DNA from 4 places in the Enterobacter mori genome. Region 3 is predicted to be linked to each of the others. Evidence: predicted binding sites of a transcription regulator. Region 3 holds the regulator's gene; each other region holds the start of a gene.
The links. The regulator PurR, encoded in region 3, represses purine synthesis genes. The targets are predictions, from matches to a motif close to CANGCAAACGTTTGCNTG.

Region 1: a site for PurR is predicted at 1,491-1,508, ahead of pyrC (dihydroorotase). Genes of this name have one in related genera too.
Region 2: a site for PurR is predicted at 1,555-1,572, ahead of raiA (ribosome-associated translation inhibitor RaiA). Genes of this name have one in related genera too.
Region 4: a site for PurR is predicted at 1,192-1,209, ahead of pyrD (quinone-dependent dihydroorotate dehydrogenase). Genes of this name have one in related genera too.

Annotation. Positions count from the first base shown of each region.
Region 1 covers NZ_CP104285.1:1,714,362-1,717,571, forward strand. Annotated here, with positions in the region: gene dinI (DNA damage-inducible protein I) at 61-306, opposite strand; gene pyrC (dihydroorotase) at 381-1,427, opposite strand; gene N2K86_RS08065 (lipoprotein) at 1,554-2,114, opposite strand; gene mdtH (multidrug efflux MFS transporter MdtH) at 2,239-3,210, opposite strand, start outside.
Region 2 covers NZ_CP104285.1:3,511,146-3,514,355, reverse strand. Annotated here, with positions in the region: gene pheA (bifunctional chorismate mutase/prephenate dehydratase) at 1-856, opposite strand, end outside; Phe leader region at 887-1,012, opposite strand; gene pheL (pheA operon leader peptide PheL) at 964-1,011, opposite strand; gene raiA (ribosome-associated translation inhibitor RaiA) at 1,116-1,457, opposite strand; gene bamD (outer membrane protein assembly factor BamD) at 1,726-2,463, opposite strand; gene rluD (23S rRNA pseudouridine(1911/1915/1917) synthase RluD) at 2,595-3,210, shown strand, end outside.
Region 3 covers NZ_CP104285.1:1,988,014-1,991,223, reverse strand. Annotated here, with positions in the region: gene N2K86_RS09505 (MFS transporter) at 1-888, opposite strand, end outside; gene cydH (cytochrome bd-I oxidase subunit CydH) at 1,054-1,143, opposite strand; gene purR (HTH-type transcriptional repressor PurR) at 1,441-2,466, shown strand; gene punR (DNA-binding transcriptional activator PunR) at 2,485-3,210, opposite strand, start outside.
Region 4 covers NZ_CP104285.1:1,598,861-1,602,070, forward strand. Annotated here, with positions in the region: gene N2K86_RS07440 (sulfonate ABC transporter substrate-binding protein) at 1-487, opposite strand, end outside; gene ssuE (NADPH-dependent FMN reductase) at 480-1,055, opposite strand; gene pyrD (quinone-dependent dihydroorotate dehydrogenase) at 1,304-2,314, shown strand; gene zapC (cell division protein ZapC) at 2,480-3,022, shown strand; gene N2K86_RS07460 (YcbX family protein) at 3,019-3,210, opposite strand, start outside.

The DNA.
Region 1 (3,210 bases), 270 kb from region 3:
AGGATAAAAAACAAAAAAAGCCGGGGCGACCCGGCAAAACAAAACAATGAGGGAGCAAGGTTAATCCGTAATGAACCAGTCGTCGGCGCTTTCCCACGTTTCCTGCAGGATTTCGCTGATACGATCTTTGTCTTCTTTTGCACCGCCGATGACGGAGAGGTTGTTTGCGGCCGCGTAACGTACCGTTACGGCGCCATCATTTTCAGGAAAGGTGCTGTGAATACGACGGGATAACTCGCCCGCCAGCGCATCGAGTGCGCCAGCAGGCAGAACGGTTGTTTTGGCAATGGTGACTTCAATACGCATAAATGCCCCCTGTGTAATATACTGTTTATATATACAGGTATATTATGGATTTGACAACAAGAGGCATTGATTTTTTAACGTTTTACCGTCCAGTGTACGGTTTCACCGGCCAGGAATGGGATCAGCGTGTCATCCGTCAACGGAATCGCGTCGTCCACCTGGCTTGCTTTGCGCTCCAGCTCGATGAAGGTCTCATTGACCGGCAGACCATAGAAGCGTGGGCCGTTGAGGGAGCAGAACGCTTCAAAATGTTCCAGGGCATTCATCTCTTCAAACACGGTGGCATAGCTTGCCAGCGCCGTCGGCGCGTTGAAGCAGCCAGCGCAGCCGCAGCTGGCCTCTTTACGGTGACGCGCGTGCGGGGCGGAGTCCGTTCCCAGGAACGCGCGGGAGAAACCGCTGGCAACCAGTTCACGCAGGGCTTGCTGGTGGATATTGCGCTTAAGGATCGGCAGGCAATAGAGGTGAGGGCGCACGCCGCCAACCAGCATGTGGTTACGGTTAAACATCAGGTGCTGAGGCGTGATGGTGGCGGCGATAAGATCGTTGCCATCGCGAACATATTCTGCGGCATCTTTGGTGGTGATGTGTTCAAACACCACTTTGAGGGCAGGCAGACGCTGGCGCAGCGGTTCCATTACCGTTTCGATAAACCGGGCTTCACGGTCGAAGATATCAATCTCGGCGTGCGTCACTTCCCCGTGTACCAGCAGCGGCATGCCCAGTTTTTGCATCCGTTCCAGAACGGGCATGATGGCATCAATGCTGGTCACACCATGGCTGGAGTTGGTGGTGGCATTGGCCGGGTAGAGTTTCGCCGCGGTGAAGACGCCTTCGTTAAACCCGCGTTCCACTTCGTTCGGGTCGAGTGAATCGGTCAGGTAACAGGTCATCAGCGGGGTGAAATCATGCCCCGCCGGAACGGCGTCAAGAATACGCTGGCGGTAAGCCATCGCGGCATCGACGGTCGTGACTGGCGGGACCAGGTTAGGCATAACAATCGCGCGGCCATAAATTTCGCTGGTGTAGGGCACGACGGTTTTCAGCATATCGCCATCGCGCAGATGGATATGCCAGTCGTCAGGGCGGCGGATTTTAAGAACCTGGGGTTGTGCAGTCATGGAAGCTCCGGCTTGTCAGGAATCAGTCATAAGGATGGCTGTTTTTGCCGGACACAAATCATAAGCGGAAACGTTTTCGTTTGCACACTTTTCTGCGAAAAAAAAGGCGCTTCCGCGCCCTTCAGGTTAATCGGTGAAAGGAATAATGATTTCTCCCGGTTTCACCTCTATCCCTTTTGCATATTTTTTCGCGAGCGCTTCACCCTTACTCTTGTCTTCGCTTAAGACATAGGCGGGTTGCTGGTTAAAGTAATTACGCAGCGACTGATTCAGATAAGGCATCAGGGTTTGCAGTACCGGCTTCATTTTGTCCGGCGTGACGACCGCATCGACGATCTCCATTTCCTGCAGGAAAATGGCCCCTTTCTCTTTGTTGAAGACCGGCAGCGCCTTGAGCTTCAGCTTAATATCGGCTTTCTGGTTGCCAAATAATGAGGTCATATCCAGCGTTGCGTCACCGGAAAGGGTGACTTTGTTCGGCTCTTCACGTCCAATCTGACTGGCGAGATTGCTGAGGACGATATGTGCATCGGCAAGGCCCGGGACGCCGATGTCTTTGGCAAAGTTATTATGTTTTTCCAGCGCCTGATTAATTTCCTGCTCACTGACGGTGTACTGCGTAAGCTGGTTACAGCCTACCAGCAGGCCACTCACAATTAACGCAGCGGCAATGACAATCTTCTTCATAATGTTCCTCAACGAAAAATCGGCGCATCTGTCCTGATACGCCAGTATGTCAGTGTGAATAGGGAGAAACCAGCAGAAAAAACTGAGAATTGAGGCGGGAAAGGACGCCCGCCAGAAAGAAGAACTAGGCGCCAGGTTCGAGCATGCCGCTCGCGCTGCGCTTCTGGCTGAATTGCCACCACAGAGCCAGCAGGGTCATAAAGCCCACCACGCCGAGCATCATCCACGGCAGTTCCGGCTGGCTTAGCGCTTTACCGGCGTCGAACAGCCAGCCGCCTCCGGCATAGCCCAGCGCACCGCCAAGGGCGAGCCCAAGTCGACTGAACCCCATATAGCTGCCACGCGCGCGCGCGTCGGCAAGCGAGGCACTTAGCGTCTCACGCGCGGGTTCGGCAATGATCGAGCCGATGTAGAAGGTGCAAATCAGCATGAACAGCTGCTGCAGCGAATTCACGAGCCCGATGGGCATCATGCTCAGCGTCATCAGCAGAAGCCCTGCCATCAGGCGATGCTCCAGACGAAAGCGGCGCTCGCTCCAGCGGGCGATCGGGTAGAGGAGCGTCAATGACAGACAGGCCTCAATGGCATACATCCACTTCACGGCGGCAGGGGTTCCTGCAATGTCGTTAACCATGATCGGCAGCATCAGCATAACCTGCACCGCCAGCATGTAGTACCCCGTCAGGGTGAGCACATAGGTGACAAAGCGTTTGTCGCGCAAAACGCGGCCCAGGCCTTCTCGCACCGGTGCTTTCACCGTCGACAGTTTCCACGCGGGCAGGAACAGACCATTGAACAAGGCGCAGAGAATAAACAGCACCGCACCGGTCGCACAAACCAGACGGAAATCATACTGCAGGAGCCAACTGCCCAGCAGCGCGCCAATCACCGCGCCCGCGCTGTCCTGCATCATCAGAATCGAGAAGAAGCGTCCCCGGTGCTGCGGACGGATCAACTTCACCACCAGCGCGGTACGCGGTGGATCGAACAGGGTGCCGCCAATCCCTGAGAGGAAGCAGGAGAACCACAGCAGCCAGGGCTCGTGAGCTATTGCCATCGTGGCAAAGCCTGCCGCGCGTAACAGCATGCCGGTAAC
Region 2 (3,210 bases), 1.5 Mb from region 3:
TACGCGCCAGCACCACGAAACGGGTGATGTTTTGCGTCTGGTTTGCCAGATTGCGTTCAAGCACCTGCAGCCCATACAGCGCACCACCCGCTTCGCTGCCGAGCGCGGCGACGGTTGGGGAGTTAGCCTGCGCCACTTTTTCCATCGCCGCTGAGGTGCTTTCGGTGTACTCAATTTTCCAGTTCGGATAGCGGTTCAGGAACTGGCTGCACTGCTGGAACGGTTGAGGATGGCTGTAAACCGTCTCAATTTTGCTTAAATCCGTTGAGCCGGAGACCAGCACGCAGTGGTCGATTGGGATTGTCAGCTCGCCAACCAGCGACAGGCTGGTGTGCTGGAGCAGATCGTAGACATCATTAATGGCGCCGGAACTGGTGTTCTCAATAGGCACCACGGCGTAATCCGCCTGGCCGGTTTCTACCTGGTTGAAAATATCAGCAAACTTCGCACAGCCGCTCTCAATGAACTCTTCAAAATGGCGGGCTGCGTACTGGCGCGCAGCCAGGTGGGAATAGGAGCCTTTTGGACCAAGGAACGCGACGCGTGCAGAGTGCGGGTTGGTTTTGTTCAAATGCTGCTGGAGTAACGCTTGCTGGGTGAGAACGGAGTCTTCAATGATGAGCTGGAACAGACGGGTGATGTAGTGGGCATCAAGATGATGCGCTTTCCCGAGCTGAATCAACCGTTCCAGTAAATCGCGCTCGCGGTCGATATCCCGCACGGGACGGTGAGAGTCCAGCTTGGCTTTACCCACCTCGACGGCGAGGGCGCGGCGTTCTGCCAGCAGCGCCAGTAATTTCTCGTCCAGCGCGCTGATTTTTACGCGCAGATCCAGTAACGGGTTTTCCGGTGTCATAGTGTTGCCTGTCTCGTTTTATCGTTATCAATAAAAAAGGCCTCCCGCTGTGGGAGGCCTTGTTGTTCGTCTTCGCATTCTTTATCACACGACGAAACGCCTCCCAGTCAGGGGAAGGTAAAAAAGAATGCGAAGAAGAACTGCGTGTGTTTCATAAAGTCATCCTGTGATTGATACCGTTAAAGTACCCGTACTGTTTTCACCCTGTCAATAAAAAACGCGCCCGAAGGCGCGTTGGCGGTACACTCAATTTAAAGGATTACTCTTCTTCAACTTCTTCCGCGAAGCTGGCGTCTTTCACCGATGTTGCGGCGCGACGGGCTTCACCTTTGTGTTGCACTTTATTGAGCTGCCGTTCCAGCTTGTTGATCAAATCGTTAATAGCGGTGTACATATCTTCATGTTTTGCGCTGGCGACCAGATGGCCGTTTGGAGTATTGATAGTTGCGTCAGCGATGAAACCCTGCGGTTCCTTGGACAGAATGATATGTGGGTTAATCAAATGTGTTTGCCATTTATCCAGTTTGGCGAGACGGTCTGCGACGTGCTGGCGGATTGCCGGAGTAATTTCCATTTGTTTACTGGTAATGTTCATTGTCATAAATTTTACCTCTTGTCTTTCCGTCTTGGTGATTCCAGCATACCCAACCTAATGTCAAAATGTGTGATTTATATCACGTTATTTTGTCGGTTTTTGTCAGGGAATCTTTTTTGTGAGGCAGGGCAGGAAGAGGTGAGATTTACCTTGTCGAAGATAAAAATTGAGGCCATAGTTGACTGGATGTGTTGAGGCTAAAGCGCTTCAGCGTGTTACAGAATGAATAAAAAATCGGCAGCCCTGAGGCTGCCGATTTGCATTGACGCTTCTGTCAGGTGTTGCTGCTGTTCGCGGCGATGATTTTCGCGACCTTTTCAGCCTGCGAAGTCATCTGCATCTGACGATACGCATTTTCCATCAGCTTCAGGCCATCGCGCGTTGCCTGAGTGTCCGGGTAGTCACGCAGCATGCCTTCAACACGGTTAACCACGGCAACCCATGCGCCACGGCGCGTATAATATTCCGCCACGGAGTATTCATATTTCGCCAGACGATCTTTCAGGAACACCAGACGTTTGGTGGCATCGGTAATGTACTGACTGTTCGGGTAGCCGCGCACCAGCTTGGAGAAGTCATTGAAGGCATCACGCGCGTGCTGCGGGTCACGGTCAGAACGATCCACGCCGAAGAAGCCCTGTAGCGCACTGTCATCCAACGCCATGTTGGTCAGTCCGCGCATATACATGACATAATCGATGTTAGGATGAGTTGGGTTCAGACGCATGAAGCGATCGATGGTGGCCTGAGCCAGCGGTAGATCGGCATTTTTATAGTACGCGTAGATAAGATCTAACTGTACCTGCTGTGAATAGGGACCAAATGGATAGCGATTATCCAACGCTTCCAGTTGCGTTATCGCCTGTTTCCAGTTACCGTCCTGCAACTTTTGTTGTGCAGTCGCATAGATTTCATTCGGCGGATTGTCAGGGACCTGTTCATTTGAACCGGAGCAGCCCACCAAAGCCAGGCTCAACGTGGCCGCTGCCACCAGATATTTCATGCGCGTCATGACGTTTTGACTTTCCTCAAATGTTTGTCCGGGAGAAACTCTGTTCCTGCTCCCGATTAAGACCAGCTACAATAGCACACTATATTAAACGGCAAAGCCGTAAAACCCAACGTTAAACGAAGAAGCAGTTTATGGCACAACGAGTAGAACTCACCGCAACAGTCTCCGAAAATCAGCTCGGTCAACGCTTAGATCAGGCTTTGGCCGAATTGTTCCCTGATTATTCGCGTTCACGCATAAAAGAATGGATCCTTGACCAGCGCGTGATGGTAAACGGCAAGATCTGGGACAAACCAAAAGAGAAAGTGTTAGGTGGGGAAGCTGTCGCCATCAATGCTGAAATTGAAGAGGAAATCCGCTTCGAGCCGCAGGATATCCCACTGGACATCGTCTATGAAGATGATGACATTCTGGTGATCAACAAGCCGCGCGACCTGGTTGTTCATCCGGGCGCGGGGAATCCAGACGGCACGGTACTTAACGCACTTCTTCATTATTATCCGCCGATTGCGGATGTCCCACGTGCAGGCATCGTTCACCGTCTGGATAAAGACACTACCGGCCTGATGGTGGTGGCGAAGACCGTTCCCGCTCAGACCCGTCTGGTGGAGTCGCTGCAGCTGCGTGAGATTACTCGCGAATATGAAGCGGTGGCGATTGGACACATGACCGCTGGCGGCACGGTAGAAGAGCCGATCAGCCGTCACCCGACGAAACGTACCCATATGTCGGTGCATCCGATGGGTA
Region 3 (3,210 bases):
CGCGATCGCAGCACCCCATTCGTTGCGTGCCAGCCACGGGATCGCAATCATGATGACAATCAGCAGGGTTAAAAAGCCTTTCAACGTACCGCTCACCGAACGATCGGCCAGTTTCCCGCCCAGATAGTTTCCGATAGAGAACCCCACGCCAATCAGCACCAGCATCGCGGTAATAAAGATCGGCGTCGCGTGGGTGATATCGTGCAGCACCGGTGAGATATAGGTGTAGAGGGTAAACATCGCACCGGCCCCCAGCACCGTGGTCAGCAGCGCGGAAAGCACCTGAGGACGCATCAGCACCGACAGCTCTTTACGTACGTCAGGACGTTCACCGGCGCTCCCTTTCGGTAAGGAGAAGAACAGCGCCACCATCGCCACCACGCCCAGCCCTGCTGTCGCCAGGAAAGACATTCGCCAGCCAATCACTTCACCCAGCCAGGTGGCCGCAGGCACACCGCCTATGTTGGCGATAGTCAGCCCCATAAACATGGTCGCCACCGCGCTGGCCTGCTTGTGCTTCGGAACCACACTTGCCGCAACAACCGAGCCCAGACCGAAAAATGCGCCGTGGTTCAGGCTGGTCAGAATACGCGACAGCATCAAAGTGGTGTAATCCGGCGCAATTGCGGAGAGCACGTTGCCCAGCGTAAAGATCGCCATCAGAAATATCAGCGCATTGCGACGCGCGCGGTGCGACAGCAGCAGCGTCATCAGTGGGGCCCCGACCATCACGCCGATGGCATAGGCGCTGATTAACATCCCGGCCGCAGGAATAGAGACGTCCACGCCCCGTGCGATAACAGGCAGTAACCCCATCGGGGAGAATTCAGTAGTGCCAATCCCAAAGGCGCCAATCGCCAGGGCCAGCAGAGGAAAATTGATTTTCATGAGTCAACTCCGGATGCCGTGTCATCACGCGACACAGAACTAAGAAGTCAAAAGCATGACATCAATCACAAAATTTGAGAAGTTAACATTTTGGCAAAAGATTTTTGCCAGAGAGGTAACAATCGGAAGAAAATGAGGAGGGAGAGGACTCTCCCCCCGCGTAAATCAGTGCAGCGCAGCCGTCAAACCACCGGCAACAATCAATGCCAGCACGATAAAGGTGGTCACCAGCGAAAACTTCAGATCGGAACTCATCAATTTTTCTCCTTTTAATCACCCCACGAAAAGTGAGTTTGCTCATTTTTACATAGTTTACGTCAAAAATCTTCCTGGATTTAAACTGATATCCACTTTAGCTCTTCCCCTTTTCATCAAGATAGGACAAAATTCCACGCTAAATTTATTAGCGTACCGGCCATTGATCCCCTCCTGACGTCCTGTGTCGTTTTCCCGGCGTGTCGCAACTCAAGATTGCGTAATAAGGGTGAGAGAAGGCAAACGTTTACCTTCAAGTTTTTCAGGAGTTTAGGATATGGTCTGGAGTGACATTGAATGGCAACAATAAAAGACGTAGCAAAACGCGCAAACGTTTCCACTACAACCGTATCACATGTAATTAACAAAACCCGCTTCGTCGCGGAAGAGACGCGCAACGCCGTCTGGGCGGCGATCAAGGAGTTACATTACTCCCCAAGTGCGGTTGCGCGCAGCCTGAAGGTGAATCACACCAAGTCGATTGGCTTGCTGGCAACCAGCAGTGAAGCGGCCTATTTTGCCGAGATCATCGAAGCGGTTGAGAAAAACTGCTTCCAGAAAGGCTATACCCTGATTCTGGGCAACGCGTGGAACAGCATCGAGAAGCAGCGCGCCTACCTGTCGATGATGGCGCAAAAGCGCGTCGATGGCCTGCTGGTAATGTGTTCCGAGTACCCGGAATCCGTGCTGTCCATGCTGGAAGAGTATCGCCACATTCCGATGGTGGTCATGGACTGGGGTGAAGCGCGCGCCGACTTCACCGATTCCGTTATCGATAATGCCTTTGAAGGCGGCTATATGGCCGGTCGTTATCTGATCGAACGCGGTCACCGCGAGATTGGCGTGATCCCGGGTCCGCTGGAACGCAACACCGGTGCGGGCCGTCTGGCCGGGTTTATGAAGGCAATGGAAGAGGCGCTGATCACCGTGCCGGAAAACTGGATTGTTCAGGGCGACTTTGAGCCGGAATCGGGTTACCGTGCAATGCAACAGATTGTCTCCCAACCGCATCGCCCGACGGCTGTTTTCTGTGGCGGCGATATTATGGCGATGGGCGCGCTCTGCGCCGCCGACGAGCTGGGCCTGCGGGTGCCGCAGGATATTTCCGTGATCGGGTATGACAACGTGCGTAACGCGCGCTTCTTCACCCCGGCGCTGACCACCATTCACCAGCCAAAAGACTCGCTGGGCGAAACGGCTTTCAACATGCTGATGGACAGGATCGTCAACAAGCGTGAAGAATCCCAGTCGATTGAAGTTCACCCGCGCCTCATCGAGCGCCGCTCCGTGGCGGACGGTCCGTTCCGCGACTATCGCCGTTAATCGCATTCCGGGGGCCAGTTATGCTGGCTCCCGTAGCCACTCCCGATTCAAGGTTTCACTGTCTCCCAGATAATCCAGCAGCCAGGCCATCGCAGGCGATACGTCGTTTTGCTGCCAGGTCAGACAGCAGGCCGCATCCGGGAACGGATTTTCCAGCGTCAGCGCTTTCCACTCCCCGGTATCGATGCGCGGTCGCGCGAAGTGAACGGGCACCATCGCCACGCACAGCCCCGCAGAAAGACAGGTTGCCGACGATTCCCAGTCAGGAGCCACCACGCGACGCTGGTTGTCCAGGAGCCAGGTGATGCGCTTGGGCAGCGAGCGCGAGGTATCTTCCAGCACCAGCGACGGCCAGTTGCGCAGCGTGTCATCGCTGAGAGGGCCTTCCATTGCCGCCAGCGGATGATCGCTGGCGACAACGCAGGTCCAGCTCAGCATCCCCATATCGCGAAACGCATAGCGTCCCCCGACGGGGATCGCCTGCGTTGCCCCAATCGCCATCTCCACCCTGCCATCCGCCAGCGCATCCCAGACGCCGTTGAACACCTCCTGGGAGACACGTAGTTCGACATCAGAAAAATGACGATAGAAATCCACGATCATTTGCCGGGTCCGTTCCGGCTTGACGATATTGTCCACCGCGATGGAGAGATGGCCTCGCCAGCCGTTAGCGATCTGCTGACACTGCTCGCGGGTGATCTGCATTTTTTTGATGACAGAACGCCCTTCCTTTAAAAACCACGC
Region 4 (3,210 bases), 390 kb from region 3:
AAACGGGCTGAATGTCGGTGAACTTAAGCCCGGCCTCTTGCAGGGCGCGCAGCAGCAGGTTGTGTGAGCTGGAACCTTTCTGGAAAGCTACTTTATGGCCTTTAAGATCGGCAACGCTTTTAATGTCGCTATTTTCAGGTACCAGAATGACCTCGGCTTTCGGTTTAGCGGGTTCGACGCCCACATAGACCAGATCGGCCCCGGCAGCCTGAGCAAAGATAGGCGGAATATCACCCGTGCTGCCCAAATCGATACTCCCGACGTTCAACGCCTCCAGCATCTGTGGGCCTGCAGGGAACTCCACCCAGGAGAATGTGGTGTTCGGGAAGCGTTTTTCCAGAAGCTGGTGGCTTTTCGCCAGCACCATGCTGACGCTGCCTTTCTGATAGCCGATGCGCAGGCTTTCCGGTGCGGTTTCCGCCGCATAAGCCAGCGACGACAGAGCCATCAGCCCTGCCAGCCCGATGCGTGTCAGTGTCTTAAACATGAGCGACTCCTTGCGACGGATTAAAAGCGGGAACCTGGATATCCCGACGATGCAGCGCATGCCAGAACGTTTCCAGTGCGGCATCAAGGCGGGTTTGCAGATTCGGCGTAAAGTGGGGTTTGTGTTGATAGTCGATGACCTGTGAATCATCTGCGAAAACGCCATGCAGGATCTCCTGCGCTTTCAGGGCATTCAGCACCGGTTTCAGGGCGTAATCCACGGCCAGTAAATGGGCAACCGTACCGCCCGTAGCCAGCGGCAGCACCACTTTGCCGTCCAGCGCGCGCTCCGGAAGCAGGTCGAGCAGGGTTTTCAGTGCGCCAGAAAAAGAGGCTTTATAAATGGGAGTCGCCACAATTAAGCCATCTGCCCCCTTGAGTTGCTCGATCAGGGTTTTAAGCGCGGGGCTGTCGAAACGGGCATAGAGCAAATCTTCAGGTTCGAAGTTATGCAGATTCCAGTGGCACACTTCCACATCCAGAGCAGTGAGTTTTTCACGGGCATATTCCAGCAGAGCGCTGGAACGCGAGGGGAACCGTGGACTACCGGCCAGGGTGATGACGCGCATGTTTGCTCCTTATAACTAATTGTTTGCTTTTATCTAACATTCATAACAATTTTAAGGAGTGTGACATCGCCGGGTTATTCCACTAAATGATTTATCTGCAATTTAAATGCGAAAAAGTGCATAAGAAATCGGCGTGGAAGTAAACGTTTGCGTTTTGCGCGACTTTTTTGCCGCAGGTCAATTCCCTTTCCGGGCGGGATCGCACATAATCCCCTCCCGGTTTGCACACCGGGAATCCAGGAGAGTTCATGTACTACCCCTTCGTTCGTAAAGCCCTTTTCCAGCTCGATCCTGAGCGCGCTCATGAATTTACATTCCAGCAATTACGTCGTATTACAGGCACGCCTCTGGCTGCTTTGGTGCGTCAAAATGTGCCGGAAAAACCTGTCCAATGCATGGGCCTGACCTTTAAGAATCCGCTGGGCCTGGCGGCCGGTCTGGATAAAAATGGCGAATGTATTGATGCCCTGGGCGCGATGGGGTTTGGCTCCATCGAAATCGGTACCGTTACGCCGCGTCCGCAGTCGGGTAACGACAAGCCGCGTCTGTTCCGCCTGGTAGAAGCTGAGGGTCTGATCAACCGTATGGGCTTCAACAACCTTGGTGTCGATCATCTGGTGGAGAACGTTAAAAAATCCCATTTTGATGGCGTATTAGGCATCAATATTGGTAAAAATAAAGACACGCCGGTAGAGCAGGGCAAAGATGACTATCTGATTTGTATGGAAAAAGTCTATGCCTATGCCGGTTATATTGCGGTGAATATTTCTTCACCCAATACCCCAGGCCTGCGTTCATTACAATATGGCGACGCGCTGGACGATCTTCTGAGTGCCATTAAAAATAAACAAAACGAACTCCAGGCGATCCACCATAAATATGTTCCGGTCGCGGTTAAGATCGCGCCGGATCTTTCTATTGAAGAATTGATCCAGGTTGCCGACAGTTTAGTGCGTCATAATATTGATGGAGTGATAGCAACCAATACGACGCTCGATCGTTCTCTCGTTCAGGGAATGAAAAACTGTGACGAAGCGGGTGGGTTAAGTGGCCGTCCGGTACAATTAAAAAGTACGGAAATTATTCGCGCACTGTCTGCTGAATTACAGGGACGTCTGCCCATTATTGGCGTGGGCGGTATCGACTCTGTTATCGCTGCCCGCGAGAAGATGGCTGCCGGGGCATCACTGGTGCAAATTTATTCCGGCTTTATTTTTAAAGGCCCGCCATTGATTAAAGAAATCGTTACTCATATCTAATCTTTTCTCCTAATCAGACAACCAGGGCTTTATTTCCGGCCCTGGTTGTTTTATATTCCGTCACTGTTGCTTATTTAGTCATTATAGTCTTTTATTAATGGTGTTATAAACGAGGCGGCAAACAGGACATTTTTAGTACAGGACGTTTGGGGACGGGAGAGACACATGCGAATTAAACCTGACGATAACTGGCGCTGGTATTTTTGCGACGAGCATGATCGAATGATGCTCGATTTAGCCAATGGCATGTTGTTTCGTTCACGTTTTCCGCGTCGAATGTTAACCCCGGACGCTTTCTCGCCGTCAGGCTTTTGCGTGGACGATGCTGCGCTTTATTTCTCCTTCGAAGAAAAATGCCGCGACCTGACGCTCTCAAAAGAACAGCGCGCTGAGCTGGTCCTGAATGCGCTGGTGGCCATCCGTTTCCTGAAACCGCAAATGCCAAAAAGCTGGCATTTTCTTGCACACGGCATGAGCTGGACCCCGGCAACGGGCGATGCGGCAAGCGTCAATCTGAGCGATACCGCAGAAGAGGTGAATTTACTGGTCGTTGAACCCGGTGAAAACGCCGCGCTCTGTTTGTTAGCGCAGCCCGGCGTGACCATCGCCGGGCGAGTTATGCAGTTAGGAGATGCGATTAAAGTCATGAATGACAGGCTGAAACCCCAGCTGCGCGTTGATTCGTTCAGCCTTGAACAGGCCGTTTAAGCTTCCAGCTGGACGGACGTTTTCGGCACACAACTGCAACATAAAATCGTACCGTCATCACCTACCGCCGATTTCTTCAGCGCTGTAACTTCACCCTCGACCAGTTTGATTCGACAGCATCCGCAAATACCTGCCCGACAGGAGTAAGGTACGCGGATCCCTGCCTGTTCCAGTTGCTCAAGTAATAC